2 regions of the Lottiidibacillus patelloidae genome follow, and region 1 is predicted to be linked to the other one. Evidence: a T-box and tRNA genes for the amino acid it is inferred to sense, from the RefSeq annotation. Region 1 holds a T-box; the other holds one or more tRNA genes.
The links. A T-box is a leader RNA that pairs with one kind of tRNA and senses whether it is charged. The one in region 1 lies ahead of ileS (isoleucine--tRNA ligase), so its partner is inferred to be a tRNA-Ile.
Positions count from the first base shown of each region.

Region 2: it has a tRNA-Ile gene. The T-box ahead of ileS (isoleucine--tRNA ligase) is inferred to sense a tRNA for this amino acid. The anticodon was not compared.

Region 1 covers NZ_NPIA01000001.1:500,752-516,789, reverse strand. The annotation lists gene CIB95_RS02890 (dihydroorotate dehydrogenase electron transfer subunit) at 1-508, opposite strand, end outside; gene carB (carbamoyl-phosphate synthase large subunit) at 505-3,714, opposite strand; gene CIB95_RS02880 (carbamoyl phosphate synthase small subunit) at 3,698-4,795, opposite strand; gene CIB95_RS02875 (dihydroorotase) at 4,792-6,081, opposite strand; gene CIB95_RS02870 (aspartate carbamoyltransferase catalytic subunit) at 6,087-6,974, opposite strand; gene uraA (uracil permease) at 7,104-8,426, opposite strand; gene pyrR (bifunctional pyr operon transcriptional regulator/uracil phosphoribosyltransferase PyrR) at 8,587-9,129, opposite strand; gene CIB95_RS02855 (RluA family pseudouridine synthase) at 9,318-10,229, opposite strand; gene lspA (signal peptidase II) at 10,222-10,698, opposite strand; gene ileS (isoleucine--tRNA ligase) at 10,794-13,553, opposite strand; T-box leader at 13,724-13,937, opposite strand; gene CIB95_RS02840 (DivIVA domain-containing protein) at 14,013-14,507, opposite strand; gene CIB95_RS02835 (YlmH family RNA-binding protein) at 14,620-15,393, opposite strand; gene CIB95_RS02830 (YggT family protein) at 15,404-15,661, opposite strand; gene CIB95_RS02825 (YggS family pyridoxal phosphate-dependent enzyme) at 15,697-16,038, opposite strand, start outside.
Region 2 covers NZ_NPIA01000002.1:165,466-181,503, reverse strand. The annotation lists gene CIB95_RS04920 (YitT family protein) at 1-715, shown strand, start outside; gene CIB95_RS04915 (lytic transglycosylase domain-containing protein) at 1,003-1,779, shown strand; gene CIB95_RS04910 (metal ABC transporter ATP-binding protein) at 1,895-2,677, shown strand; gene CIB95_RS04905 (metal ABC transporter permease) at 2,674-3,513, shown strand; gene CIB95_RS04900 (Fur family transcriptional regulator) at 3,527-3,952, shown strand; gene CIB95_RS04895 (DUF1540 domain-containing protein) at 4,007-4,219, shown strand; gene CIB95_RS04890 (hypothetical protein) at 4,234-4,821, opposite strand; gene CIB95_RS16410 (hypothetical protein) at 4,970-5,362, shown strand; gene ispG (flavodoxin-dependent (E)-4-hydroxy-3-methylbut-2-enyl-diphosphate synthase) at 5,411-6,496, opposite strand; gene CIB95_RS04875 (hypothetical protein) at 6,575-6,904, opposite strand; gene CIB95_RS04870 (DUF1189 family protein) at 7,004-7,720, opposite strand; tRNA gene CIB95_RS04865 (tRNA-Asn) at 7,946-8,020, shown strand; tRNA gene CIB95_RS04860 (tRNA-Met) at 8,025-8,101, shown strand; tRNA gene CIB95_RS04855 (tRNA-His) at 8,131-8,206, shown strand; tRNA gene CIB95_RS04850 (tRNA-Ile) at 8,215-8,291, shown strand; tRNA gene CIB95_RS04845 (tRNA-Ser) at 8,301-8,393, shown strand; tRNA gene CIB95_RS04840 (tRNA-Met) at 8,447-8,523, shown strand; gene CIB95_RS04835 (MBOAT family O-acyltransferase) at 8,689-10,146, shown strand; gene CIB95_RS04830 (hypothetical protein) at 10,168-11,229, shown strand; gene CIB95_RS04825 (superoxide dismutase) at 11,399-12,013, shown strand; gene CIB95_RS04820 (MFS transporter) at 12,126-13,406, shown strand; gene CIB95_RS04815 (peptidoglycan D,D-transpeptidase FtsI family protein) at 13,507-15,579, shown strand.

The DNA.
Region 1 (16,038 bases):
AAGTTCCGTCCACAGTTGTTACTATTGTGTCACCAAGTTCTTTAAATTTGTCTTCATAAAAAACTACTTCTTCCGTAGCAAATCCTAGTACAACTACGACATTGACCCCTCGTTCAACTAATCTTCTTGCTAAGCCATACAAAGGTGGTACACCAATTCCGCCACCAACGATAAGCGCTGTATCTCCTTCATTAAGTGTCTCAAGAGAAAAACCATTCCCGAGCGGACCTAAAACGTCGATTTTGCTTCCTTTTTTAACTTCACTTAGTAGCTTTGTTCCTTTTCCTTCACTACGAAAAAGGAGTTTCATCGTACTTGCCTCTTGATCAAAGTCACATATACTTATCGGCCGTCTCAATAATGGAGAAAAGCCGTTTCCTACCTTTACATGAACGAATTGGCCAGGAGCTTTTATTTCTTTCACTAAATCTCCTTGTAATTCAATTTCATAAATTTGTTTAGCAATTTTGCTTATCGATTGAACTTCCATCCATTCTTTCTTGATCATACAAATGCCACCTGTTTTTTACTCGGTGCCTTGATTGCTTCAGATGAGAACGTCATTGCTTCAAGAACTTGGAGAATAGCTGTTGCTGTATCTAATGATGTTAAGCATACAACACCATTTTCCACCGCTTCCCTTCGAATTCGGAAGCCATCTCGTGCTGGCTGCTTTCCTTTCGTTAGCGTGTTAATTACAATTTGTGCTTTTCCAGTTCGAATGACATCTAAGATATCTCCATCTTCTTCCGAAATTTTATTAACAGTTCGTACAGGTAAAGAATGCTTTCTTAAAACTTCTGCTGTTCCAGTCGTTGCTAATAATCGGTAGCCGATATTGTAAAAACGCTTGGCGATTTCTTCAATTTCTTCTTTGTCGTGATCAGAAACCGTCAATAATACTGAACCATGTGCTGGAATATTCATACCTGCAGCTACTAACCCTTTATAAAGTGCTTTTTCAAGTGTGTGATCATAGCCCATAACTTCACCAGTTGATTTCATTTCTGGTCCAAGCGTAATATCGACACTTCTCATTTTTGCGAAAGAGAAAACTGGAACTTTCACAAAAACTCCTTCACGTTCCTCGATATACCCATTTGTATACCCTTGCGAAATTAATGATTGCCCTAGGATTACCTTTGTTGCAATATTTGCCATTGGTACACCAGTAATTTTACTTAAAAACGGTACTGTTCGACTCGACCTTGGGTTTACTTCAATAACATATACTTCATCTCTATAAATAACGAATTGAATATTTAACAATCCTTTTATATGAAAAGCCCTTGCTAATGCAATTGTTCTTTCGATAACTTTCTCTTTTATTTCTTCAGATAATGTTTGCGGAGGGTATACGGCAATCGAATCACCTGAGTGTACGCCCGCTCGTTCTATATGTTCCATTATTCCAGGAATAACGACCGTTTCCCCATCAGAAATGGCGTCAACTTCAATCTCCATACCTGTTAAATACCGATCGATTAAGACTGGATGCTGAGGATTCACTTCCACGGCATGTTCCATATAGTGAAGCAGTTCGTTTCTGCTATAAACAATCTCCATTGCACGCCCGCCAAGGACATACGACGGTCTTACTAAGACTGGATAACCAATTTCTTCTGCAGTTTCAATTGCTTCTTCAACAGCCGTTACTGTTTTTCCAAGCGGTTGATAAATATTTAAACTAGATAATGTTTTTTCAAACTTTTTCCGATCTTCCGCTCGATCAATATCTGTTACTGATGTCCCTATAATCGGCACTCCTCTTTCATCAAGCGCACTTGCTAAATTTATCGCCGTTTGTCCTCCGAATTGAACGACAACACCTTTAGGCTTTTCTAAACGAATAATATGCATGACATCTTCAATGGTTAATGGTTCAAAATAAAGTTTATCTGAGATTGAAAAATCCGTTGAAACAGTCTCAGGATTGTTATTTACAATAATTGCCTCATAACCAGCCTCTTTTATCGCTTTTACAGAATGAACGGTTGCATAGTCAAACTCAATACCTTGCCCGATACGAATTGGACCTGAACCAAGGACTAAGATGCTTTCTTTTTCAGTTACTATCGACTCTTCTTCCTCTTCATACGTCCCATAATAGTATGGTGTCGTTGATTCAAATTCTGCTGCACAAGTATCTACCATCTTGTACACTGGCAAAATCGCATTCTCTTCTCGCCATTTGTAAACTTCAAGCTCTTCCATCGCCCAAAGCTCAGCTATTTTCTTGTCAGAGAATCCTATTTGTTTCGCTTCTTTTAACACTTCATTGTTTCGTTTGTTTTCTAGAAGCTTTTCTTCCATATCAATAATATTTTTCATCTTCATCAGGAAAAAGCGATCAATTTTACTTAAATGGTATATTGTTTCAATTGGAATTCCTCGGCGGATTCCCTCTGCCACAGTGAAAAGGCGTTCATCGTCTGCAACTTCCATACGTTTCTTTAAACTCTCTTCATCTAAATAGGCAAACTTTTTAATTTCTAAATGATCTATATTTGTTTCCAGTGAGCGAACAGCTTTTAAAATGGACTCTTCAAAATTACTGCCAATTGCCATTACTTCTCCAGTAGCTTTCATTTGCGTGGACAATGTTCTATTTGCTGAGGCAAACTTATCAAATGGCCAGCGCGGTATTTTTGAGACGATATAATCCAGTGCTGGTTCATAACAAGCATATGTTGTCCCTGTTACCGGGTTTTTCATTTCTGCTAAGTGATAGCCAACTGCGATTTTAGCTGCGAGCTTTGCAATTGGGTATCCTGTCGCTTTCGAAGCTAATGCTGACGAACGGCTAACTCTTGGGTTTACTTCAATAATGTAGTAAGAAAAACTTTCAGGATCTAGTGCAAATTGCACATTACATCCACCTTCAATTCCAAGAGCGCGAATAATTTTTAAGGATGAATTACGTAACATTTGATACTCTCGATCGCTCAACGTTTGACTTGGAGCGACGACGATCGAGTCACCAGTATGTACTCCGACTGGATCTACATTTTCCATATTACATACAACAATTGCAGCATCACTCGCATCACGCATCACTTCATATTCAATTTCTTTATACCCTGCAATACTTCTTTCCAACAAACATTGATTAACCGGACTACTCTTCAAGCCACTAGCAATAATTTCTTCTAGCTTCTTCTGATTGTCAGCTATTCCTCCTCCAGTCCCTCCAAGAGTGTAAGCAGGGCGAATAATAACAGGGAACCCTATTTCTTTAACAAATGCATTGGCCTCTTCTATGGAATGGACAATAGCACTATCTGCTACAGGTTCACCAAGTTCTTTCATTAATGAACGAAACTGTTCACGATCTTCCGCTTGCTCAATTGCTTCTAATCTTGTGCCTAATATCTCAATTTCATATTCTTCTAAAATACCTTTTTCAGCTAATTCTACTGCTAAATTTAAGCCAGTTTGACCACCAAGCGTTGGTAAAAGTGCATCTGGACGTTCTTTTCTAATAACACGACTGACGAATTCCACAGTAAGAGGTTCGATGTATACTTTATCGGCCATTTCTGTATCAGTCATGATGGTGGCCGGGTTTGAATTAACTAAAATTACTTCATACCCTTCTTCTTTTAACGCTTGACATGCCTGGGTTCCAGCATAATCAAACTCTGCCGCTTGACCAATAACAATTGGACCAGATCCTATTACTAAAACTTTCTTAATATCATAACGCTTTGGCATTTGTTATCCCCCTCTTAAAGTTCTTGACCATTTGTAAGAAATCATCAAAGTGTTCATTTGCATCTTCTGGTCCAGGTGAAGCTTCTGGATGATATTGTACAGAAAATGCTGGTAACGTATTATGCTTAATGCCTTCAATTGATCCATCATTTAGCGCTTTATGTGTAACTGTAAAAGGTGTCTTTTCTAGTGACATTTCATCGACAGCATAACTATGATTTTGCGAAGTCATATAAACCTTGCCTGTTTCAAGATGCTGCACAGGATGGTTACTTCCTCGATGACCAAATTTCATTTTCACCGTATCGGCCCCACCTGCTAACGCTAATAATTGATGCCCTAGGCAGATTCCTAAAATCGGGATATGTCCTAATATTCCTTTGATCATTTCAATCGCTTCTTGGACATCTTTCGGGTCTCCAGGGCCATTACTTAACAAAACACCCTCTGGATTTAAACGGCGAATTTCTTCCGCTGTTGTATTATAAGGGACGACGATAACGTCACAGCTTCGTTTTGTTAACTCTCTTAAAATGCCATATTTCATTCCGAAATCTACTAAAACAATTCTCGCTCCTCTTCCTGGACTTGCATATGGGCTTTTCGTAGAAACTCTTTGAACAACATTTTTATCTTCTGGCATGGAACTTAACTGTGAAGCGATCACCTCAGGATCTTCTTCAAGGGAACATAACCTACCTTTTAGTGTTCCAAAACGGCGAATAATTCGGGTTAGTTTCCGCGTGTCTACTCCTTCTAGCCCTGGAATTTCATGTATTTTCAAAAATTCGTGTAAGGAAAATTCACTTCGCCAATTTGATGGATAGCGGCAAGCTTCCCGTACAATTAGACCGTTAATGGCAGGTTTCATCGTTTCAAAGTCATCACGATTTATACCGTAATTCCCGATTAACGGGTATGTCATTGTCACAATTTGCCCTGCATAAGAAGGATCTGATAAAAGCTCTTGATATCCAGTCATTCCAGTATTAAAAACAACCTCTCCTCCAGTAAGCTTCTCACTTCCGAACGCTTTTCCGATCATTACTGTTCCATCTTCTAATACGAGCATTCTTTTCATGCGTTGACACTCTCCTTCTCCCAAGCTATATTTCCTGAAGCGATTGTTAAGATTGGCCACCCTTGACATTTCCAACCTGCAAAAGGTGTGTTCCTTCCTTTTGATGCAAAATCGTTTGGATTAATTTCTCTTTCTTCCTCTAAATCAATCACTGTTATATCAGCGACCTTACCTACAGCTAATTCTCCATACGGTAATTGAAATTTTTCGCACGGGATTTTTGTTAAAAAATCGACTAACTGTTTCATTGAGATTATTTCTTTTTTTACAAAATGGGTATATAGAAGTGGGAACGCTGTTTCTAGTCCGACAATTCCGAAAGGTGCTTCACAAATATTTTTAGCTTTTTCTTCCGCTGTATGTGGTGCATGATCTGTCGCAATAAAGTCAATTGTTCCGTCCAATAGCCCCTCTAGTAATGCAGCACGATCTTCTCTACTTCGAAGTGGTGGGTTCATTTTATAATTTGTATTAACTTCTGGAATGTCATCTTCACAAAGAATTAAGTGGTGGGGACTAACTTCTGCTGTCACGTTTATTCCAGCTCGCTTTGCATCACGGACAACTCTGACAGACTCTTTTGTACTAATGTGGCAAACGTGATAATGGCAATTTGCAGCTTCTGCAAGAAGCACATCTCGAGCGATATGTACAGATTCACAAATGGATGGGATACCAGGAATATCATTTTTCTTGGCAAACGTTCCGTCATGGACTGCCCCATTAAAGATAAGAGAATTTTCTTCACAATGGGCTACGACAGACATGTTAAGTGCTGCTGCCTCTTTCATTGCTTCAAACATCATCGCCGCGTTTTGAACACCGACACCATCGTCAGAAAAAGCAAATGCACCAGCATTTTTTAACTCGGCGAAGTTAATTAACTCTTCCCCTTTTTCATTTACTGAAATTGCTGCATAAGGTAGCACGCGTACATGTGCTTTTTCATGAATTCTCGCATGTAGATTGCGCATCGTCTCTTCATTGTCAGGTACAGGATTCGTGTTTGGCATTGGGGCAATCGTTGTAAATCCACCTTTAGCAGCAGCAAGTGTCCCTGTTTCGATTGTTTCTTTCGCTTCTCCGCCAGGTTCACGAAGGTGGACATGTAAATCTACTAACCCAGGAATAACAAGCTTTCCTGTAACATCAATAACGGTGTAATCATTTTTTGCTACTATTTCTTCACTCATTTTTGTGATTTTATCGTATTCTATTAAAATATCAATTTTGACTAACATTCCTTTTGTATCTAAGACAAAGCCATTCTTTAATAATTTTTTCATTCCATTCACACCTTTCCATTTTGTAGCGCAAATTTTAACACTGCCATTCTTACAAAAACACCATTACTCATTTGCCTAAATATTTTTGAGCGGTGACATTCTACTAGTTCGTCTGCAATTTCAAAGCCACGATTTACGGGAGCAGGATGCATAATGATGCTATTTTGCTTCATTTTTCTTTCTCTCTCTACCGTTAACCCATACTGTTCTAAATAAGATGTATCCTTCTCATTATTAGCCTGTTGATGGCGCTCTTCTTGGATTCGTAAAAGCATTAACACATCTGCATGTTTCACCGCTTCATCCATTGTTAAAAACTCACCTTTTGGAAGTGTATGATCAAACCATTTTTCAGGTCCTGAATAGCTAACAGTTGCTCCTAGCCTTGTTAATACCTCAGCATTTGAACGTGCGACACGGCTATGACGCAAATCACCACAAATGACAACATTTAGATTAGTAAATCTATTAAAATGTTCGAAAATCGTATATAAGTCTAGTAAAGATTGTGTCGGGTGGTTTCCACAACCATCCCCACCATTAATAATTGGTATATTTATATTTTCTATTAATGTTTTAAAATAGTTTTCCTCGGGATGACGAATGACAACTGCATCAACTCCAATTGCTTCTAACGTTTTTACCGTGTCATACAGGCTTTCACCTTTTTGTACACTAGACGTATGAACATCAACATTTAAAATCTTAAAGCCTAGCTTTTGTTCAGCTACTTCAAAGCTCAGCTTTGTTCGCGTACTGTTTTCATAAAATAGATTGGCAATAAACATCTGTTGTTCTAATTCCCACTGCTTACCTTCCGCAAACTTTTTTGCTGCTGATAGGACAGACTGTAGTTCTTCTATTGTCATGTTGTTTAATGTTGTAATATGCAAAATTGATCGCCTCCAATAAAAAACACCCCTCCGATATGGAAGGGTGTAGAAAAGTAGAGGGTCGCCTAAACTCCCTCTTAAAAAACACCCTTGAAAGCTTCTCTGAACTTTTTTAAAGGATGAAACTATTTATGCTGCAGAATTTTTCTTACTTTCTATTTCTTCTTCAAACGATAATTCTTTTTGCTCATCTTTTCCTGGTAATACTAAGTTTAAGACAACACCGATAATTGCTGCTAATGCCATTCCAGCCATTTGGAAGTTATCTCCCAATTTGATGAATGCTCCACCAACTCCGATAACAAGAATGACTGATGAGATAATCAAATTTCTTTTCTTACCTAAATCGACTTTATTATCTATTAACATGCGCAATCCTGATGAAGCAATGATCCCGAACAGTAAGATTGAAATCCCGCCCATTACCGCTGTTGGAATTGTTGAGATTAATGCTGATACTTTTCCGATGAAACCGAATGCAACTGCGAAAACTGCTGCGCCTGCGATTACAAATGTACTAAATACGCGTGTAATTGCGACTACTCCGATGTTTTCTCCGTACGTCGTATTCGGTGGTCCACCTAGTACTGAGGCGATCATTGTCGCTACACCATCTCCTAAAATGGAGCGGTGTAAACCTGGTGTCTTTAAGAAGTTACGACCTGCGATTTTACTTAGTACCATTTGATCACCGATGTGTTCAGCGATTGTTACTATAGCTACGGGAACCATAATCCCTGCAATTGCCCATGAAAATTCTGGCGTATATGTTACAAATGGTACGATGAAGTCTGGCATTGCAATCCAGCTCGCTTCTTTAACTGCAGTGAAATCTACTAACCCTTGCGTATATGCAAACAAATAACCAGTAACGACTCCAATTAAGATCGGGATAATTCCGAAAAATCCTTTAAAGAAGATGGATCCGATAATTGTTACAGCTAATGTTACTAAAGCAACTGTGATAAGAGTAAAGCTATATCCAGTTTGTTCTCCTGGATTTTCATACATTGCCATATTAATCGCTACACTTGCTAAACCTAATCCGATAACGATAATTACTGGACCAACTACTACTGGTGGTAAAATATTCATTAACCATTTTGTACCAAACTTACTAATTAGTAATGCTATCATTCCGTAAACAACACCTGCTAAAAAACTTCCGACCATTGCTCCTTCAGGTCCTCCCATCCCTTGTGCAACAAGAATTGGTGGAATGAAAGCGAAGGATGAACCTAAATATGCAGGAATTTTTCCTCTTGTTATTAATAGATATGCTAATGTTCCTAGACCACTAGATACTAAGGCTACCGCTGGGCTAAGACCCGTGATAATCGGTACTAAAACCGTTGCTCCAAACATTGCGAATAAATGTTGCAAACTTAATGTAATCCATTTCAGTAATTGTGGTCGTTCATTTACGTCTAAAATCATATTGTTTGTTTTCATTTGAATTCCCCCATTGTTTTATATCTGCTCATAAAAAAAACTCTTTACATTGTTGTAAAGAGGCAGAAAGTTTCCTTGATTACTAGTTTACAAGCGCAAACTAGTCTTCAAGAGAACGATTGCCCCTTTTCAGTCTCTCTGGACTGTCTTTAAAAGGGCCTTATTTATCATGTATACTTACTTGGTCAATTCCATCCACTTCAGCTAGTTCCACTACAATTTTTTCTGACTTTGATGTTGGAACATTCTTTCCGATAAAGTCTGGTCGAATTGGCAATTCACGGTGACCACGGTCGATTAAGACTGCTAATTGAATTTGCGCTGGTCTTCCTTTATCCATTACTGCATCCATTGCCGCACGGACTGTTCTTCCAGTGTAAAGAACATCATCGATTAGAATAATCTTTTTATCTTGGATAGACTCCGGTAAATCTGTACCTTTTAAAACTGGCTCTCTGTCCGACGTTTTAATCGATAGGTCATCACGGTAAAGAGTTATATCCACTTCTCCGATGGCAATTTTCTTTCCTTCGATTTCTTCGATTCTTTTCGCTAACCGTTGTGCGACATATATTCCTCTTGTTTTAATACCGACAAGAATACTGTCTTCCACACCTTTGTTTCGCTCAATTATTTCGTGAGCTATACGAGTTAATGCGCGTCTAATCGCTTGGTCGTCTAAAACAATCGCTTTTTCTGACATTTTTTCACCTCGTTATTTTTCATCCCATTGAAAAACCCCCCTGCCGTCTGGCAAGAGGGTTGATAAACAGAGTAATAGGTAGACTACACCCATTAAATGCTTAGTTCCTTCTCAGCCTCACGGGACTGTAATTAAAGGGATGCTATTTAATTTGCTTGTTTAAAGTATGCCACCGATAGTAAAAAGCGTCAAGACCTTTTTTTCAATTCATCTAAAAGTTTTGTCATTTCATCAGGTAAAGGTGCTTCAAACTGCATAAATTCACCTGTTGTTGGATGTTCAAATCCAAGTGTTGCAGCATGTAACGCTTGTCCTTCAATATCCAATGTTTTTTTCGGTCCATACTTAGGATCTCCCGCAACTGGGTGTCCAATATAATGCATATGAACACGAATTTGATGCGTACGTCCAGTCTCTAATTGACATTCAATAAATGAAAAATCTTTAAAGCGCTCTACTACATTAAAATGAGTTACCGCATCTCTACTATTTTCATTTGTTACTGCCATTCTTTGACGATCCTTCTTATCACGACCTATAGGTGCATCAATTGTTGCATGATCATGTTCAATAACCCCATGGACAATTGCAAAGTATTTTCTTAATGTCGTTTTAGCTTTTAATTGTTCGACTAATGACTCATGTGATTTATCATTTTTAGCTACCATTAATAATCCAGATGTATCTTTGTCGATGCGATGCACGATACCAGGACGCAGTACGCCATTAATTCCTGATAGATCCTTAATATGATACATTAACCCATTTACCAATGTTCCTGACGGATGGCCAGGGGCAGGGTGAACGACCATACCACGTGGTTTGTTTACTACAACAACATCGCTATCTTCAAAGACAATATCTAACGGAATGTTTTCCGGTACGACGTCTAAAACTTCTGGTTCTGGAATATTAATCGTAACTTCATCGCCAGCTTTACATTTATAGTTTCCTTTTACCGTTTTACCGTTTACTTCCAGATTTCCTTCTTTAATCCATATTTGAACTTGGCTACGAGACCAATCATCGTATTGTGGTAATACTTTGTCCAAACGTTCGTTTTCATGTTTTTCCTCAATTGTTACTTGAACTTTATTCATTAATAGGCTCCTCTTTTTTCTTGTTGTCAAATAAAGTGGCAATTATGATTGTAAATGCACCTACGACTAATGCAGAATCAGCGATGTTAAAAATCGGATAGTTATACGTGAAGATATACACGTCAATGAAATCAACTACTTCCCCGCGAAAAACACGGTCAATGAAATTCCCGATTGCACCACCTAATATTAAACTAAGTGGCCATCCTAAAAATGGCTCATTTTTCGTATGTTTAATTAAGAAATAAATAATCCCAATTACCACAATTACCGTGACGATGTAGAAGAACCACATTTGTCCTTGCAACATTCCCCACGCTGCACCTTTATTTCGGTGTGATGTTAAATATAAAAAATCTTTTACTAATGGAATACTATCATAAAGTTCCATATGCCTTACAACTAATTCCTTTGTCCACTGGTCAACTAAAATGATTACAGCCGCCAAAACATAATATCCTAACTTCATACCCCACCCTCACTTCTTATCTATCTTTATTATTTATATTCTATCTTAGTTTTATGAAAAAAGCACTTTACCTTAATGGCAAAGTGCTACTTTTTTTATTCGTAATGGTTCATTACGATATCGGCACAGCTTTCACAAAGTGTTTCATGCTTACTATTTTCACCAACAGTCGGTGAAACAATCCAACAACGCTCACACGTTTCGCCTTCAGCAGCCTCTACTAATACACTGATTTGTTCAAACTTATTAGCAGTTTCTGGAGCTTCTTCATATTTACCAGCAATCGTTGCGTTAGATACGATAAATAACTGATGTAACTGATCGAGTGATGCTAATAATTCCTTTGTTTCTTCAGTAGGATATAGCTTCAATGAAGCAGTTAATGACTTACCAATTACTTTTTCGTTACGAGCATTTTCTAATGCTTTTAGAACATCGTTTCTGATATCCATAAAACGATCCCATTTGTTTTCAATCGTTTCTGTATTATCAACGTTTAGTTCGTCTGGCATATCAGTTAAGAATACACTCTCACCATCAACATGAGGGATATGTGGCCAAACTTCATCTGCTGTATGAGATAAGATAGGCGCAACTAACTTCGTTAATGCTGTAACTGTTTCATACATAACAGTTTGAATCGCTCTTCTTCTTTGGGCATTTTCCGGTTGAATGTATAGGACATCCTTGGCAATGTCTAAGTAGAATGAACTTAATTCAATTGTACAGAAGTTATGAACTGCGTGAGTTACTTCAGCAAAATCATACTCATCATATGATTTTTTCGCGCTTGTAATTAAGTTATTTAACTTAACTAACATATATTTATCTACTTCTGCAAGGTCAGCCACAGCTACTTTATTTTGAGTAGGATTGTAATCACTTAAGTTTCCTAATAAGAAACGGAATGTATTACGAATCTTACGATAACCTTCAGATACTTGTTTTAAAATCTCATCGGAAACACGAACGTCTGATTGATAGTCGACAGAAGCAACCCAAAGACGAATAATATCTGCACCGTATTGTTTTACAATTTTCCCTGGCTCGATAATATTTCCTAATGATTTACTCATTTTTTTGCCATCGCCATCATTTACAAAGCCGTGACTTAAAATGCCCTTATAAGGTGCTTTTCCAGTTACTGCAACTGAAGTTGATAATGACGAGTTAAACCAACCACGATATTGGTCAGAACCTTCTAAATAAAGATCAGCTGGTCTGCTTAATTCTTCACGCTCTTCCAATACTGCTTGGTGAGAAGAACCAGAATCGAACCAAACATCCATAATATCTGTCTCTTTTGTAAATGTTCCGCCAGGACTATGTTCCGAAGTAAATCCTTCTGGTAATAGATCCTTTGCATCCCACTCAAACCAAATATTTGAGCCATGCTCACGGAATAATTCAGAAACATGTGCAATTGTTTCTTGGGAAATAATTGCTTCGCCATTCTCTCCATAAAATACAGGAATTGGAACTCCCCAAGCACGTTGACGAGAGATACACCAGTCTTCACGGTCTTTAATCATATTATAAAGGCGAGTTTCTCCCCATTGCGGAACCCATTTCGTGTCTTTAATTGCTTGTAAGATTTCTTCTCTGAAATCCTTAATCGAAGCAAACCATTGAGCTGTAGCACGGAAAATAACTGGTTTTTTCGTACGCCAATCATGTGGATAAGAATGTTTAATGAATTGTAGCTTTAGTAAAGCTCCTACTTCATTTAATTTTTCAGTAATCGGTTTATTCGCTTCATCGTAAAATAAACCTGCAAATCCTGGTGCTTCCTCAGTCATATTTCCTTTATCATCGACTGGACATAACACATCAAGGTTATAACGCTTTCCAACAAGGAAATCGTCTTCCCCGTGTCCTGGAGCAGTGTGTACACAACCAGTTCCTGATTCAGCTGTAACGTGGTCAGAAACCATCACTAACGACTGTCTGTCATAAAGAGGATGCTTCGCAACAACATATTCTAGTTCTGCACCCTTCACTGTTTTCAGAACTTCGTGATTTTCCCATTCTAATTCAGCCGCTACATTTTCTACTAACTCTGAAGCAATAACATATTTCGTACCAGCCACACCGACAACAGCATACTCCATCTCAGCGTGTAAAGCGATTCCTAAGTTTGCAGGAATTGTCCAAGGCGTTGTTGTCCAAATGATGAACTTTTCGTCACCTTCAAGAACTCCTTTTCCATCTGTAACGGAAAATGCAACATAAATAGATGCTGATCGCTTGTCATGGTATTCAATTTCCGCTTCAGCTAATGCAGATTCTGAAGATGGTGACCAATAAACAGGCTTTTTCCCTTTATAAATATATCCTTTATTCGCCATCTCACCGAACACTTTAATTTGTTGCGCTTCATAAGCTTTATCTAGCGTGACATAAGGATTATCCCAATCAGCTAAAATTCCTAAACGTTTAAATTGCTCACGTTGGCTGTCCAATTGACCTAATGCATATTCTGCACATTTTTCACGGAATGCCGCTACAGTCATTTCTTTTCTTTTTACTTTCTTTTTTGTTAATGCCTGTTCAATTGGCAATCCGTGCGTATCCCATCCAGGTACATATGGTGAATAAAACCCACTCATTGATTTATAACGAACAATAAAGTCTTTAAGAACTTTGTTTAGAGCATGACCCATGTGTAAGTCACCGTTCGCATAAGGTGGTCCATCATGTAAAATAAATGATGGTCTTCCTTTCGTTCTTTCTGATACTTTTTGATAAATATTAAGCTCATTCCATTTATCGTGAATTAATGGTTCACGATTCGGTAGATTTCCACGCATCGGAAAATCAGTTTTTGGCATTTTTAACGTATCTTTATACTCCATTTACATTAAGCCTCCATTTATTTTTTCATTTTTAAAAAAGCGCTGTTAAAGAATTTTGTTGATTTTGAATAGCTTCAGGCGGACGTTTCCCGCGGGCAACGCTTCTATTATCTTTAAATATCAACAATCATAGCTAACAGAGCGAAAAACAAAAAAATCTTCCTCATCTCCTAAGAGACGAGAAAGATTCCCGCGGTACCACTCTAGTAGGTTATTTACATAACCCGCTCAACATTCTTAACGTGAATGATCCGCCGTTGCTTACTCTATTTCAGCAAAGGAACTCAAGGGTGATTTTCCAGCAACTTCTTTACCTCAGGCTTCCACTATCCCTGATTCGCTATGTATTAAATGGAGCTGTACTGTCCCTGTCCTCGTTGTTAACGCTATGATTTAAATGATTTCAATTTTGCTTATCATTATATGCTAAAACATCTATCTACGTCAACAACTAATGAATTATGAATTTACTTCTTCTTTTTCTTCTTCGATCGTATTAATTAATTGATCCCAATCATCTGTTTCAATTAAATCTAATTGCGCTTCAATTAACATACGGAAGCGAGTACGATATACTTTCGCTTGCTTTTTCAATTCTTCCACTTCTAAAGCTATCTTTCGTGATTTAACTAAAGCCTCGTTTACAATTCGATCAGCATTTTTTTCTGCTTCACGAACAATTAGCTTTGATTCCTTCATTGCATTTTGCTTTAATTCTTCAGCAGTTTCTTGTGCAATGACAATGGATTTATTTAGCGTATTTTCAATGCTAGAAAAATGGCTAAGCTTGTCCTGTAAATCAGAAACTCTTGATTCTAATTCTTTTTTATCACGAATAATAATTTCGTAATCTTTAATAATTTGATCAAGAAATTCATTTACTTCATCTTCATCATATCCGCGAAAGCCTTTACTAAATTCCTTATTATGAATATCAAGCGGTGTTAGCGACACTTCTGACCACCTCCAAGTGTATTATCTATTTGTTAGTTTGTACTTAATTCTATTTTACATAATTTTTTATAATACTTCGACAATTTTTTTGATATTCCTCTATTTTTTACAATTATTTTTTAATTCCTACCATCATTCGCCATTTTTCTTTCTTTGTTTTCCCATTAATTTCTAGTATTTTCGCTCGTCCAAATCCACGGACAGACAATAAGTCATTTTCCTTACATTCATAGGATGGTTGTTCAATGACTTTCCAATTCACTTTTGTAGCGCCAGATTTAATAAGTGGCACGATTTTCTGTCTTGAAAGTTTATATACTTCTGAAAGAATAGCATCAAGCCTTAAAGAAGAGACAGTAGCCGTTACCTCATGCCACTGTTCTTGCCCTTTTGCTAATTCTTCGGAATCAACTTCAATAAGTTTAACAGATGCTTTTCCAATTTTATTTAGGTTAACCTTAACGTAATCAGATATTTGCGTATCAATTACAAACTGGACTGTTTCTTCTTCGATTATGACATCACCAAACTTTTCTCTCTTAACGCCCAGGGACATTAACGATCCAAGCACATTGCGATGTTCAATTGAAACAAACTTCGTTGCATAGTTCACTTTAAAACTTGTACACATAAAGTCAGATGTAGAAACTTCATAATATGAAGGATAAATTATTGCTCTTTTTCGTTCTACAAAACTCGCCCCACCCCAAAAAGAAACTTTAATTTCATCGTTTTTTCCTATCAAATCAGATAAAATCTTTTGTTCTCTTGGGTCAAGAAAATCAGTTAGTTTATATGCATACTGTGTTGCAACTTGATTTTTCCAGTCTAACACTTGATCTACAAAGTCATGCTCGTCTTTATGATAATGTTCGTAGATGCTCATTCAGTCACCTTTATGTAAACATGTTAAAAAGGCTGATGACACCCATTTCTGCAAAAGTTAATGCAAAAATTGCCACAATTGGTGAAATATCGATCATACCTAATGGTGGAATAATGCGGCGGAAAGGTTCTAAGTAAGGTTCACAAATTGTCGATAGAAAACGACCAATACCTGATTCTCTTGCATTAGGAAACCAAGACATTAAAATATAACCAATTAAAGCAAAACTATAAAGATTTAGTGCTGTAAGTAAAATTTGTTCTAACATTTCCAAAACTAGTCACCTCTACTGAAATTTATTTATTAAATTGTTTCATTTCCAACTAAAGCTGAGCCGATTCTAACGAATGTCGCTCCTTCTTCAATCGCAATTTCATAATCATTTGACATACCCATAGATAATTCTAAGCAAGGCGCATTACGGATATTTAACGCTTGAACATCCATTTGCAGACTTTTTAAATCACGAAAATAAGTTCTAATCTTTTCCTTATCCTCTATATTTGGAGCCATAGTCATTAATCCGACAACTTTTACCTTTGAATAATCTTTAATCTTTTCGACAAAGTCTTTTACGTCTTCTGGAGCTATGCCATGCTTTGAATCCTCTCCAGAAACGTTTACTTGAATGAAGCAATTTACTTC
Region 2 (16,038 bases), on a different contig from region 1:
TACACCTGAATCGATAACATTCATTAATTTTGGTACTTTAGTCGTCTTTATTAATTTACCATTTATGTATTCAGGTTATAAACAAATTGGGAAGACGTTTGCCTTTTCATCCTTATTTGCGATTGTTTGTTTAGCAATTATTGAAAGTCAATTACATCATTTTAGTCCGTTTGTCGATCAACCAATATTGGCTACTGTTTTTGGTGGGTTAGTATTAGGAACGGGTGTTGGTATTGTTATTCGCCATGGTGGATCATTAGATGGTACAGAAATTTTAAGTATTCTACTTACGAAAAGACTTCCGTTTTCAGTAGGTGAACTTGTTATGTTTATGAACATTTTCATCTTTGGGACGGCAGCATTTGTGTTTGGGGTAGAAGAAGCGATGTATTCTGTAATGACGTATTATATTGCCTTTAAAACAATTGATACTGTCATTCAAGGGTTAGATGAAACAAAAGCTGTTCTTATCGTATCGGATTATTATGAAGAAGTATCTCAGGACATATTGGACCGATTAGGGCGTGGAACAACGAAGTTAAAAGGAAAAGGCGGATATACAGACGCTGAAAAAGAAGTTATATATGCTGTTGTTACAAGACTTGAAGTAACAAAGTTAAAAAATATCGTTTATGATATAGACCCAAATGCTTTTATTACTATTATGAATACACAAGAAACACGTGGAGCAAAATTTAAGTCTTCTATTCATTAAAATATTTAGGACCACCTAGATTAATTATCTAGGTGGTTTTTCCTTTTTGTGGGAGAAAGGTTTGAAAATACTGGATTTTTCATCTTAATTAGTATAAAAAAGGGAGGGATTGGGAACAATGGGGCAATCGGGAAAGATAAAGCATTGTATTGAAGCAATACACTATTGCTTTTGCTTAAATTCCGATGAATATGCCGAAATACCATGTTTGCACTTGGACTGTTATTCATCTAACATAGGCAACGGTGCAAATATAGTTAAGGTTTTTAGAGGAGTGCAAATAAATTATGCTAATTGAAAATATGAAGCAATGGGGCTTAAAGTTAGCTTTATTAGCTGTAATTTTTTCTTTACTAGTTGTCATATCAGTGCAACAAATTAACTTAAATAAAACAGAGAAACAATTATATGTAGCAAAAGAACAAGTTGATTATTTAACTAGTGAAAACGAAATTTTCAAAAATTATCAAGAGATGTTAATTGTAGAACGTGATATGTCACTAATGCAAAATTACTTGGAAGAAAATGCAACAGAAGCTTCGGAGCCATTAAATGGCTATAAAGACTGGTTAAAAAGTCAAAAGCTTTCGGAACATTTTTATGAAGAAAGTGATGGAGAATTTAAGAAGAGCTGGGGGCTATTCTTAGCTCAGGAAGCCAAAAGATATGACATGGATCCATACATTGTTTATGAATTAATAAAAATTGAATCTGGAAATACTTTTGATCCACATTTAGTAGGTCCAGAAACAAAATATGGTCATGCTTATGGGATGACGCAATTTATGAAAAATACTGCACCTTGGATTGCTGGAATGGCTGATTTACCATACAAACACGAAATGCTTTTTGACCCTTATTATTCGATTCAACTAGCGATCGTGTATCTAGACTTCCTGCAAAATAGGTACGGAAACTGGGATAAGGCACTAACTGCTTATAACCGAGGAATTTATGGTTTAGAAGCATATATACAACAGTATGGACATGCAAAAAGCTCTTACGCTGTTAAGATACAAAATGGGGCTAACAAACAAAAATACGTAGCTTATAGCTCAAACTAACTCTTATCATGTGATAAGAGTTTTTCTGTTTTACATTTTTTTTGTTATTATGTATAGTTAGGATTAATTGAACGAGCGGAAACTTAGAATCGTTTCCAAGCGGAGGAATGAAAGTATGGATCAATCAACAAAAGTATTAGAAATATCTAATGTGACTTATCGGTATGATGACCGAAATGTTATCGAAGATGTTTCTTTAACTATTAATAGAGGGGATTTCTTAGGATTAGTGGGACCTAACGGCTCTGGGAAATCAACGTTAATAAAAATTATCCTCGGATTAATTAAGCCTGATAAAGGGACTGTTCTTCTATTTGGAGAAAATCAGGATAAGTTTAAACAATGGCAAAAGATAGGGTACGTATCACAAAAAGCAAACAGTTTTAACAGTGGATTCCCTGCTACAGTATTTGAAGTAGTAGCAATGGGGCTAGTAGGGAAAAAAGGCTTATTCTCTTTTCAAAGCAGTAAAGATAAAAAGTTAATTGATGAAGCAATAGAAACTGTGGGCATGAGTGCATTTAAAAAAAGAAATATTGGAGAACTTTCTGGTGGGCAACAGCAAAGGGTTTTTATTGCTCGAGCTTTAGTAAGTGATCCGGAATTATTAATATTAGATGAACCTACTGTTGGTGTAGACAATCAGCATGTTCAATCATTTTATAAACTTCTTACAAATCTTAATCGTAATAAAGGTATTACATTACTATTAGTATCACATGATGTAGGTGTAATTTCAGAAAAAGTTACTAATGTAGCTTGTATTAATAAAACATTACATTTTCACGGAGACCGAGAGGCATATAAGGAATATGAGAAATCTAATTTATCCTCCTTTTACGGGCACGATGTAAAAGTAATTACTCATGATCATGAGCATGGAGGAATAACAAAATGATTTCAGCATTTTTCACATATGATTTTTTACAAAATGCCTTTATAGTCGGAATCTTAATAGGCTTTTTAGCACCATTAATCGGGACTTTTATTGTTGTAAGACGACTTTCCTTAATCGCAGATGCATTATCACATATAACGTTAGCAGGAATTGCGGGGGGGATGCTTTTGCAGAAAACCTTTTTCCCTTTGCAAGGGATGCAATCACTTCCCCTTTACTTTGGAATGGCCTTTTCTGTAGTCGGATCTGTATTAATCGAAAAATTAAGGTCTATTTATAAGTTTTATCAGGAATTGGCAATACCAATTTTAATGTCTGGTGGTATAGGTTTAAGTGTTATTTTTATTTCTTTATCAGACGGCTTTAATTCTGAACTAATGAATTATTTATTTGGAAGTGTCAATGCCGTTAGTCGCTTAGATGTGTATGTAATATCTTGTATTACATTATTTGTAGTAATAATTATCATTTTACTTTATAAAGAATTAGTATTTTTATCTTTTGATGAAGAGCAAGCGAAAGTTTCGGGTGTTAAAGCAAAAACAATTCATTTCTTGTTTATTGTAATTGTTGCGTTAGTAATTTCTTCCTCCATGAGAATTGTAGGGATTTTACTTGTATCATCATTAATGACATTACCTGTAGCGGCAAGTATTAGAATTGCTAATGGTTTTAAACAATCCATACTATTTTCCATTATCTTTGGAGAGATTGCGGTTATAGGTGGACTTATCTCTGCTTACCACTTGTCTATATCACCAGGTGGAACAATTGTAGTAATCGCAGTATTAATATTACTAGGGTCAATTTTGTGGAGTAAAAGAAAAAAGAAATAAAGAGGGGATTCGAATGAACGTTGAATATGCTTTAGAACAATTGAAAAATAATGGTTTTAAATTAACTGATAAACGTGAATTCATCCTTAATTTATTTGCGGAAAATAAACGCTACATGTCTGCAAAAGAAGTAATGGAATTACTGAAAATGAATATCCCTGGACTAAGTTATGATACGATTTATAGAAACTTAGCACTTTTTACAACACTTAATATTCTTGAATCAACTGATCTTGAAGGGGAGAAGAAATTTCGTCTCACATGCTCCGGGTCTAAGCACCATCATCATTTAATATGTCTAAGTTGCAACAAGACAAAACATGTTGATGAGTGTCCGATGACATCAATTACGTTAAATAGTGATGATTTTGAAATTGTGGATCATAAGTTTGAAATTTATGGATATTGCAAAGAGTGTCAACATAATAGCAAATCTTAACAGGGTTACTCTTCCTCTAAATTGCTAAAAGTAATGATGAGGAGGAGATTACTAATGCCAATCGTAAAATGTAATGTTGCCAACTGCGCCTTTTGGGGTGAAGGGAACAATTGTCAGGCAGATTCAATCCTTGTTGAAATAGATGAGCATGCAAATAACCATGTCAGTATGGATGATAGTGGTAATTTATCTAGTTCAACTGCACATGAAGATGAAGCGGAACATAGTGCTGAAACATGTTGCCATACATTTAAACCAAAGCATTAAAGAAAGAGACACAATTATTGTGTCTCTTTTGCCTTCTTATCTAACCAATTATTAACCCATTCTTTAGCCTCTAGCCAGTTGTTTACCCTTATGACATTTTCCGGAATTGGATCTCGATTGTATGGAGTATCAAATAAAATAACCGGGATGCCGCATTCTTCAGCAATGTCACAGGCATTATCGTGCTTATCCTCAAAGAAAATATCACATTTAAGATTTTTAATAGCACTTACTTTATCATGTTTACCAATTAATTCGACGTGGGAATAAGGTACATTATGTTTTTCTAACCATTCGTGAGTTGCTTCTAATAAATATTTTCTTCGAGCGCTTACAAAGATGAATTCATGTTTATTACTCCACTCAGGGAATATTATTTCAAAATATTTAGCAACTGGAGATTGCCTGCAAATTGTTTCCTCATGCTCATCCATCCATTTCCAAAACTCTTCTTCTGTTATGTTTAAGAGGGGAAGTAATGAGTATTCTTTAATATCATCTAGCGATAAGTTCCTATCGAATGATTTATTTAAATAGGGGATATATGATGTAGGACATGTAACTGTTCCATCGATATCAAACCCAAATTTTACTCTCTTCATTTTTAGTCATTCCTTTCTTTTATCAAATTGTATCATATTAATTAAAATAGAGCTTATTTCCAGTATTAGCAATGTTTAATGAACATATGAACCGTCAGTTTCGTTAATGATAATAATGCTCCTCAAAATCGGAAGGTGAGTGATTCGCTTGAACAACGAGGAACGACGATTAAGACAAGATATTGGAATCGACGAAAGAGATAGTATTAATGAACTTGACGAGGAAATGGCTACAGAAATTGCACCATCTCCAGTCGCTTATAATCGCCCAGTACTACAAAACCCCGAAGAAGAGCGTCCATTGACTGAGAAGGCAGTTGAAACAGGTGATGATGAAGCAGTCGGTGGTAGAGGTATGGGGATATTAGCATTAGTACTTTCAATCCTTTCCCTATTTATGGCTCCAATCATTTTAGGAGCTGCAGGGATAATCATCGGATTTATCGCAAGAAGAAGAGGAGCAGCGGCGCTAGGAGCATGGTCCATTGGTTTAGGTATTCTTTCCATTGTGACAAGATTGTTAATTTCGCCGTTTATATAACAAAAAAAGGAAGCAGATTTGGTGCTGCTTCCTTTTTTGTAGTATTTTTTATTTGTTTTTTTGACTAGCAAAGTATTCTTCAGCAATTTTGTCTATTTCTTTTTTTAATTCTTCGACCATAATAGCTTCTGGTACTTTTCGTACTATTTCACCTTTACGGAATAATAAACCTTCGCCACGTGCGCCAGCTATCCCGATATCAGCTTCACGAGCTTCTCCAGGTCCATTCACAGCACAACCTAATACGGCTACTTTTATCGGCGCTTTGATATGTGCGATATATTCTTCTACTTCATTAGCGATTGACATTAAGTCAATCTCAATTCGTCCACATGTTGGACATGAGATTAATGTTGCGGCATTTGAGATTAAGCCAAATGACTTTAATAATTCGCGAGCAACTTTTACTTCCTCAACTGGATCTGCACTTAAAGAGATTCTTACAGTGTTTCCAATCCCTTTGCTTAAGATAGCTCCTAATCCAGCCGCACTTTTAACTGTACCAGCAAATAGTGTGCCAGATTCTGTAATCCCTAAGTGTAATGGGTAAGAAAATGCTTGTGCTGCCTTTGTATATGCTTCAATAGCTAAATTTACGTCTGAAGCTTTCATAGACACGATAATATCGTGAAAATCAAGGTCCTCTAAAATTTTAATATGATGTAAGGCACTTTCAACCATTCCATCAGCAGTTGGGTAACCGTACTTATCCAAAATTCTCTTTTCTAAGGATCCAGCATTTACACCAATGCGAATAGGGATTCCTTTTTCTTTTGCTGCATTTACTACAGCTTCAACTTTTTCTCTTCTCCCAATATTCCCGGGATTAATACGAATCTTATCTGCTCCACCTTCAATTGCCTTTAAAGCAAGTTTGTAGTCAAAATGAATATCTACAACCAATGGAATGTTTATTTGCTTTTTTATATCTGCGATAGCATTTGCAGCACGTTCATCTGGACATGCAACACGTACAACTTGGCACCCAGCTTCTTCTAAACGCTTAATCTCAGCTACAGTTGCTTCAACATCGTGTGTTTTTGTAGTTGTCATACTTTGGATGATAACTTGATCATTACCACCAATAGTTAAATCTCCAACTTTAACCGGTCTTGTTTTCGTACGGTGTACGATTTCTTTCATGGACAATCGCTCCTTAAAAAAATTCATAGCCTTATTTTATCAACCGGTTCGTTCCTTTAGCAAGAATTATTATTCAACTTTCTTATATATTGGAAATAAATATTTACTGCCAGATTTAATAACGTGAGCTTTTACATTTGGATTCAGAGACTCAAAATCATTAATAACTTGAGACATTGAAGTTGGAAGGGTTCCGTCGTTTAACTTTTCGACTATGGAAAGTACAGTGTCACCATTCAATACAGTAACTTCAACAGAAGGTATTTCGCTTATATTATCAGCATGTACTGGGACTGCATCGTCACTTGCTCTAGCAGGTAATGTACCGACCTTCCAATCAAAGTAACATGAATAGACAATTCCGCAAACGGTTAAAAAAATTAAAAAACGTTTTAACATAATAATTCTCCCTTCAAATAAAGCACAGTTAATAAATCATATGCTTGTCCATAAAAAAAAGAACTAGAAAGGAGAATAAAAATTACTTATGTTGAATATTTATTTCCGAAATGATAAATAGACCATTAAATTACTTAGTAACAAAATTAAAAAAGAAATGAAAGGTGGCAATGCCATTTGTAAAAGGTTAATTAAAGAAAAAAGTAGGACAGTGTTTGTAATTGCAAATGCAGCTATACGCCATGTCACGCGATAAGGAATTTTTGCACGATTCTTATTATACATACTAATCGCAGCAAGAAGAGAAACGCCAAAAAAGAAGAGTGTGACTTGGAATAAATAACTCCCAGTAAAAATTAACAAACCACCCAAGTAAATTAAGGATTGTTGTTGAAGTATAGTTTCGACTATGTCACCTTCACCTAACATAGTATATGGAATAATAATTTCTTTACTTGCAGCATTGATATAAAGTTTGTCATTTAGGAAGGCTAATACATCTTTGTCAGCATATTCATTCATTTCAAGGGAATTTTCTTTTCTTACTACTATTACATTCGTATTATTAGTGACAATTGATTCTTTAGCTTGGATTTCCTCATTGATAACAAATACAGAAGAAAAACTTTCCTTATGAACTTCTAAGCTATCCAATAAATCGAAGACTGCTATTGTTGAATGCAAATAAAGTGAGACGTTAAAGATGAAAGCCAAGATAAATACTTGAATGATTGCCTTGCCTATGGAAAGGAACCTGGTTTTATAAATGGAGCTAGGAGAATAAATGCTTTTAATAAGCATTTTAATATTAATCATGGAAAACGCACCTCCAAAATTCAATTTTACCAATTTAGAGTACCATAAAGTAGATAGTGAATAATATTAATTTTTATAAAAAACTATTGCTAGGAGCGATCGTTCATGTTATATTATTTTCTGTCCCCATCAACTGGAGATGAAAAATAAAGTTAAAATAAGTGTTGACAAAATAGTGCATCTTTGATATATTAACACTTGTCGTTAAAAACCTTATATTGTTTTTCCACAGTAGCTCAGTGGTAGAGCTATCGGCTGTTAACCGATCGGTCGTAGGTTCGAGTCCTACCTGTGGAGCCATTATGGCGGTGTAGCTCAGCTGGCTAGAGCGTACGGTTCATACCCGTGAGGTCGTGGGTTCGACTCCCTCCGCCGCTACCATAATTAAATTGAATATCCTTAATAAGATGGCGGGTGTGGCGAAGTGGTTAACGCATCGGATTGTGGTTCCGACATTCGTGGGTTCGATTCCCATCATTCGCCCCATATCTTAAGGACCCTTAGCTCAGCTGGTTAGAGCTATCGGCTCATAACCGATCGGTCGCAGGTTCGAGTCCTGCAGGGTCCACCATATTATGACGGAGGAATACCCAAGTCCGGCTGAAGGGATCGGTCTTGAAAACCGACAGGGGTGTTAAAGCCCGCGGGGGTTCGAATCCCTCTTCCTCCGCCATACATATTCACGTTTTTAGGAAATTTTCATAAATTAAAACTAAATACTATTACCGCGGGGTGGAGCAGTTCGGTAGCTCGTCGGGCTCATAACCCGAAGGTCGTAGGTTCAAATCCTGCCCCCGCAACCAAAATTATACATACAACCTTTCCGTTTTTGGGAAGGTTTTTTTGTTTTATTTCACCTCTTAAGTATAAATTAAAATGGTTTGTTCACCCTCAAAAATAGTAGTACGAGTAGGCATGGACAGGACATTTAAAGTGTGATTAAATATCAAATAGAATGGAGGAACAGAATGTTATTTAATTCATATGAGTTTATTTTTGTCTTTTTACCGATTGTTTTTATTGTCTACTTTTTATTAAATAAATTAAGTAATTCAATATATTCCAAGGTATGGCTCGTTACATGCTCTCTCTTTTTTTATAGTTGGTGGAATGTTGCTTATTTACCTCTGATAGTAGGTTCATTAATTTTTAACTTTATTGTAGGTACCTTACTAGTAAATGGAAATATTAAACGAAATAAACTATTATTGACTTTTGGGATATTGATAAATGTATTTTTATTAGGATATTTTAAATATGCTGATTTTTTCATCGCTAATATTAATACATTATTTGAAAATGATTACAACTTACTTCACCTAGTATTGCCGTTAGCTATAAGTTTTTTTACATTCCAACAAATCGCTTATCTAGTTGATAGTTATCGTCGTGAATATGACGGTTATAACTTTTTAGACTACTCATTGTTTGTTACTTTTTTTCCACAACTTATAGCTGGTCCAATTGTCCATCATAAAGAGATGATGCCTCAATTTGAAACAAAAGAAAATAAGAAAATTGATCTTAGGAATATTTCATTAGGCATGTTTATCTTTTTTATAGGTTTGTTTAAAAAAGTTGTTATAGCTGATTCTTTTGCAGTATGGGCAACAAAGGGTTTTGATGAACCATATACTTTAACTTTCTTTGAAGGATGGTTAACCTCTTTATCGTATACTATGCAATTATATTTTGATTTTAGCGGTTATTGTGACATGGCGATTGGGGCTGCCCTTTTGTTTAATATTAGACTGCCATTAAATTTTAACTCTCCATATAAATCACTGGATATACAAGATTTTTGGAGAAGGTGGCACATGACTTTAGGTAGATTTTTAACTAAATATTTGTATATTCCTCTAGGTGGAAATCGTCAAGGTGAATTAAGGACTTATGTAAATATATTAACAATATTTTTAATAAGTGGGTTGTGGCATGGTGCTGGCTGGACATTTGTATTTTGGGGTTTCTTACATGGGTTAGCAACAGTAATTCACCGCATATGGAAACGATTTGGTTATACGATGAATAAATACATCGCTTGGTTTATCACATTTAATTTTGTGAATATTGCTTGGGTATTTTTCAGAGCTAATAGTTGGGCAGATGCCGAACGAGTCCTTACAGCAATGATTGGTCTTAATGGATTTAGTTTGCCGGAGATTTATATAACGGTTTTTGAGAAGATCACAACTATTAATGTAGATATTGGAACTACATTTTTCTTAAAAGGTTTAATAGAACCTACAGAAGCTTTTCTTTATACAGCTGTATTTTTACTGGTGGTTGTTTCTACAAAAAATTCATTTGAAAGAATGAACAATTTCAAAGGTACAACAAAAGAAAGCATTTGGTTAGCCATTACAACAGCGATAGCAATAATGTCATTAACTAAAGTGAGTGAATTTCTTTACTTTAATTTTTAATAATTTGGAGTGTAGCTAAAGATGAACTACAAAGTTTTCTTAAAGAAATATTTAATAAGCATTATCGTTTTTTTTCTGTTTTACGCTAGCTTCATTTATATAATTGATCCATTGTCTGTATATAGATTTACAAAGCTTTATGAACAGCAATATTCAACTAATGCTAGGTTTCAATTACCAGGCTTTATAAGAAACACTTCTTTTGATACTATTATTTTAGGTTCATCAATGGGAAGGAACTTTGTGGAAAGCTATGTCGATGAAAAGTTAAATGTTAAATCACTTAACGCATCGATCCCGGGTTCAACTGCTTACGAACAATATTTAGCAGCTAACTTGGCTTTACAAAAGGAAGAAGTAACAAAGGTAATCTGGGAACTTAACCCTTTTGCATTTCAAAGAGAATATGATGATGTTATTGAGACTTTTAATGAATTTCCATTTCATTTATATGATTATAACTTTTTGAATGATTATAAATATTTATTAACACTATATCCTCTAGAAGAATTTACCAACACTATAATTGCAAATATTAGTGATGATAATTCTAACAGAGATAGAGAAATGTTATATAAATTTGGTGAAAATATTGCACCATTGACTAAGGAAAAAATAAAACCATCGAAGCCAATAAAAACGAATAAACAAGTTAGTGATATATATTCAGTTGATACAATGCTAAGTAACTTTGAAAAAAATATAATTAAATTAGTTGAGAATAACCAAGATGTTGAATTTATTTTTTATTATGCTCCTTACGCTATTTCAGTCCAAGTGAGAATTTACAATAAAAATAATGAAAATATTACACATAGGTTGATGTTTAAAGAAGAAACTTACAAATTATTATCAAAGTATAAAAATGTAAAAATATTCGATTTTCAAGATCATAAAGATATAACACATACTATAAGTAACTACATGAAAGACGAAATTCATTATTACATGAGCATCAATGAATATATGATTGACTACTTTGCATCATATAAACCTATTGAATCAATTGATGAATATAAAGAAAAAAACAATAATTTGTTAAACCAAATTTTAAGTTACGATAAGAATGCCTTATCTAATTAAAGTTGATCAATTCGATCAACTTTTTTCTTTGCCTATTGTCAATCATCTTAATTGAACAAAAAGATAAAGTTTGTTAATCTTACATTAAAGAGGCAATTTTACCATTGCTTTTTTACAAAAGAGGAAGAACCTCAAATATACATATAAATTTAAAGGAGGATTTTTAATTATGGCTAAATTTGAATTACCTGCATTATCTTATGCAAAAGACGCTTTAGAGCCTCATATCGATGCTCAAACAATGGAAATCCATCATGGTAAACACCATAACGCTTATGTAACAAACTTAAATGCTGCACTTGAGGGGCATGATGAACTTTCTGGAAAAAGCTTAGAAGAGTTATTAGCTAATAACTTATCAGCTGTACCTGAAAGCATTCGTACTGCAGTACGAAACAATGGTGGTGGACACATGAACCACAGCCTATTTTGGACAGTAATTGGACCAAATGGTGGTGGGGAACCTACTGGAGAACTAGCGGAAGCGATCAATAGCAAGTTCGGTAGCCTTGACAGCTTTAAAGAGGAATTTGCAAAAGCTGCAGCTACTCGTTTTGGATCAGGTTGGGCTTGGTTAGTTGTTAATAATGGAGAGCTAGAAGTAACAAGCACTCCAAACCAAGATAACCCTGTTATGGAAGGTAAAACTGCTATCTTAGGTTTAGATGTTTGGGAACATGCTTACTACTTAAATTACCAAAACCGTCGTCCAGATTACATTGCTGCTTTCTGGAATGTCGTTAATTGGGATGAAGTTTCTAAACTTTACGCTCAAGCAAAATAATATTTTTTTAGGCCAGTTATGCATTATGCATACTGGCCTTTTCTATTTCTCCCCTAGAATAACATTAAAAAGATGTGGCACAATACGGAATAGAAAAGGGGAGACGGAAGCTATGAAGGTTTTAAAAAAAGTCATTGGGAACGTCGAAGTTAATCGCGACTTAATCTTACTTCTCCTAATCGGTGGTTTGTATTCACTAAGCATTGCTTTATCGAATACTTTTGTAAACGTATATTTATGGAAGCAATCCGGCGAATTTAAGGATATAGGTTTATACAATTTAGCAGTTGTAATCATGCAACCATTAACATTTCTCGTCGCTGGCCGATGGGCAAAACATATTGATCGAGTAATTGTTTTGCGACTAGGTGTGATATTTTTATCTATCTTTTTCATAACAGTACTAGCATTAGGAGAGCAAACGAGTACTTATTTACTTTTATTAGGTGGTCTACTAGGAATTGGATTCGGCTTTTACTGGCTCGCGTTTAATGTTTTAACTTTTGAAATAACGGAACCTGAAACGCGCGATTTTTTTAATGGCTTTTTAGGTCTTTTGACTTCATTTGCCGGAATGATTGGACCGATAAGTGCAGGGTTTATTATTTCAAAGATGGAGAAGTTTACTGGATATACAACGATATTTACAATTTCTCTAGCATTATTTTCAGGAGCAGTTATTTTAACATTCTTTTTAAAGAGAAGAGCGGCAAAAGGGACCTTCTCTTTTCGGGCGATTGTTAAGGAGCGACATCATAACTACAATTGGAAAAGTATATGTAATGCTCATTTTTTTCAAGGATACAGAGAAGGAACATTTGTATTTGTCATCGTAGTTTGGGTATTTATTACGACAAATAGTGAACTTGCTTTAGGTACTTTTGGTTTAATTCAATCAGGTGTAGCATTTTTATCATACTATTTAGCTACAAGGTTAATTAAACCAAGATTTCGTAAACGGTCAATTTTTGTTGGTGGGCTTGTTTTATATATCGCAATCACTTTACTAATTTTTAAGCTCTCTTATCCGTTGCTAATTACTTACGCAATTGTTATGTCATTGGCATATCCATTCTTGTATGTACCATATATCTCACTTACATACGATGTAATTGGGAAGAGTTGGAATGCTGCAGAGATGAGAATCGAATACATTGTTGTTAGAGAATTATTTTTAAATGCAGGTAGAATTGTTTCGATTATCTTATTTCTAATAGCGGTTGTTTTCTTTAATGAAAAAATAAGTATCCCTATTTTATTAGTAATCCTTGGGCCAGGGCACTTACTTATTTACTTCAGTGTTCGAAAGATTAATCTTAAAAATGAAAAGAATGAACATACTACGTCTAGTCACAATTTAGCTGAAGGGGAAAATGGCTCAACGACTACTTAACTTCTTTTTGACAGGATTATGTGAAGATGAAATAATATAAGAAAGAGAAATAGGCACCTTACAAAAGGTGTCTTTCCTATTGGAGAGAGGAAGAAGCGAAATGGTTGATAAAAAGAAAAAAAAGAAGGTAGTACTGCCATATCGTTTAAATATATTGTTTTTGCTTGTTTTTTTGTTCTTTTCATTTTTAATATTACGATTAGGTGTAATTCAAATTGTTCAAGGTGAACAATTCTTACAACAAGTAGAACGCTCAGGAGAAGTTATCGTTGAGAATGCAGTGCCACGTGGGAAAATGTATGATCGTAATGGGAAGTTACTTGTAGATAATGATCCATCATATACGATTACGTATACAAAGATGAGTGACCGAGTGAATCAATACGATACACTTGAATTAGCTCAAAAGTTAATTAAGTATATTGATGTATGGGATTATCAAATCAATCGAGTGACGAAAAGAGACAAACAAGACTATTGGATTCTTACTAGAGAAGAAAAAGCAATTGCAAAAATAACGGAAGAAGAAAAAAGCCAATTAAAAAACGATGAAGTATATAAAACAATAATTGAAAGAATTACTGAAGAAGACTTACAGGAAATAACAAGTGATGAGTTGAAATTAATTGCTATTAAACGAGAACTTGATTTCGGGTATGCATATGCACCACAACCGATAAAAAACAACGTTCCTTATCATGAAGTAGCTAGGGTTTCAGAACACTTAGAAGAGCTACCGGGTATTGATATTGAAATGAACTCAGAGGGCACAAGAAGTTACCCTTATGGTAATCAAGTATTAAAGTCATTCTTTGGAAAAGTAAAAGAAATCCCTCAAGAAGAACTGCAATATTATGAAGTTCGTGGCTATGCACGAAATGATTATGTCGGAGTAAGTTTTCTAGAAGAACATTATGAAGACGTATTAAGAGGTCAAAAGGGTAAAGAAATATTTGTTATTGATAAGTCTGGGAAAATATTAGAGAAAAAAGAAACGATACAAGGTAAACGAGGGTTAGATTTAGTTTTAACATTGGATATTGATCTTCAACTAGCTGTGGAACAAGTGTTAGACGAAGAACTTACCAAAGGTATGGCCTATGATAAAAATAAGTTCATGGACTCCGGTTACGTTGTAATGATGAATCCTCAAACAGGTGAAATCCTTGCGTTAGCTGGAAGAGTATACGACGGAAATAACTTTCAAGATGTGGCATTAGGAACAATTACAAAAGCGTTTGAAATGGGTTCAACAGTCAAAGGAGCTACCCTCTTAACGGGATTTGAAACAGGTGTAGTTCGTGCAGGAGAAAAAATTTATGATGCACCAATTAAATTCCCAGATGGAACACCAAAAAAATCATGGAAGAACATGGGTCTTATTAATGATTTTTCTGCCTTAGAGATGTCATCTAATGTGTATATGTATGAAATTGCAATGAGAATTGCCGACTATAATATTAATACGAATGTTCAAAAGGTTAGTAATGCAGAAGCGTATAATACGATGAGAAAGCAATTCCATCAGTTTGGCTTAGGAATAAAAACAGGAATAGATCTACCGATGGAGGCTACTGGTTATGAAGGACCTGTTACAAATGTTACAAAGCTAGTCGATTTCGCAATAGGGCAATATGATACGTATACGCCGTTACAAATGGCGCAGTATGTCTCCACGATTGCAAATGGTGGATATCGCTTAAAACCATATTTAGTGAAAGAAATTAAAGAATCAGGTGCAAATGATGCATTCGAAAAAATTGTGCACCAAACAACGCCAACAGTCTTAAACAAGATAGAAATGGATGAAGAATATATTAAGCGCGTCCAGCATGGATTTTGGTTAGTTGTCAATGGAAAACAGGGCACAGCAAATTACTATTTTAAAGGAAAACAGTATGATTCGGCAGCTAAGACAGGAACGGCCGAAGTATTTGTTCGAGATAAATTAGATGGTTATTATATTAGAAACACTAGTGGCGATTTAATTGAAAGTGTTAATGCTACGATGATTGGCTATGCGCCTTTTGAAAATCCTGAAATTGCTTATGCAGTAGTTGTTCCATATGCAGACGATGGGGCAGTTAACAAATATATTGGAAGCAGAATTTTAGATGTTTACTTTGAATTAAAAGAGAAAAGAGCGGAAAGCATTCCTGTTTCATCTGAGTGATGAGAGGATTGCTTTTTTTGTTTCCCCAAAGCTTTCTTTATTAAGGAAGGGTTTAAAAGGAGGGTCGTTTCAATACGTCGCTGAACAGTCGTCTCAGGTTTTCTTAGTTGATCCAGCTTCGACTCCTAGCGACTAGTTAACTTCATACTTCTCATTTACGATAAGTCAACATCGGTTCGCATAGCGCTCCGTGTTTCCTTTATCTCAATCGAAGTATTCCAGTTCATACGTCGCTGAACAGTCGTCTCAGGTTTTCTTAGTTGATCCAGCTTCGACTCCTAGCGACTAGTTAACTTCATACTTCTCATTTACGATAAGTCAACATCGGTTCGCATAGCGCTCCGTGTTTCCTTTATCTCAATCGAAGTATTCCAGTTCATACGTCGCTGAACAGTCGTCTCAGGTTTTCTTAGTTGATCCAGCTTCGACTCCTAGCGACTAGTTAACTTCATACTTCTC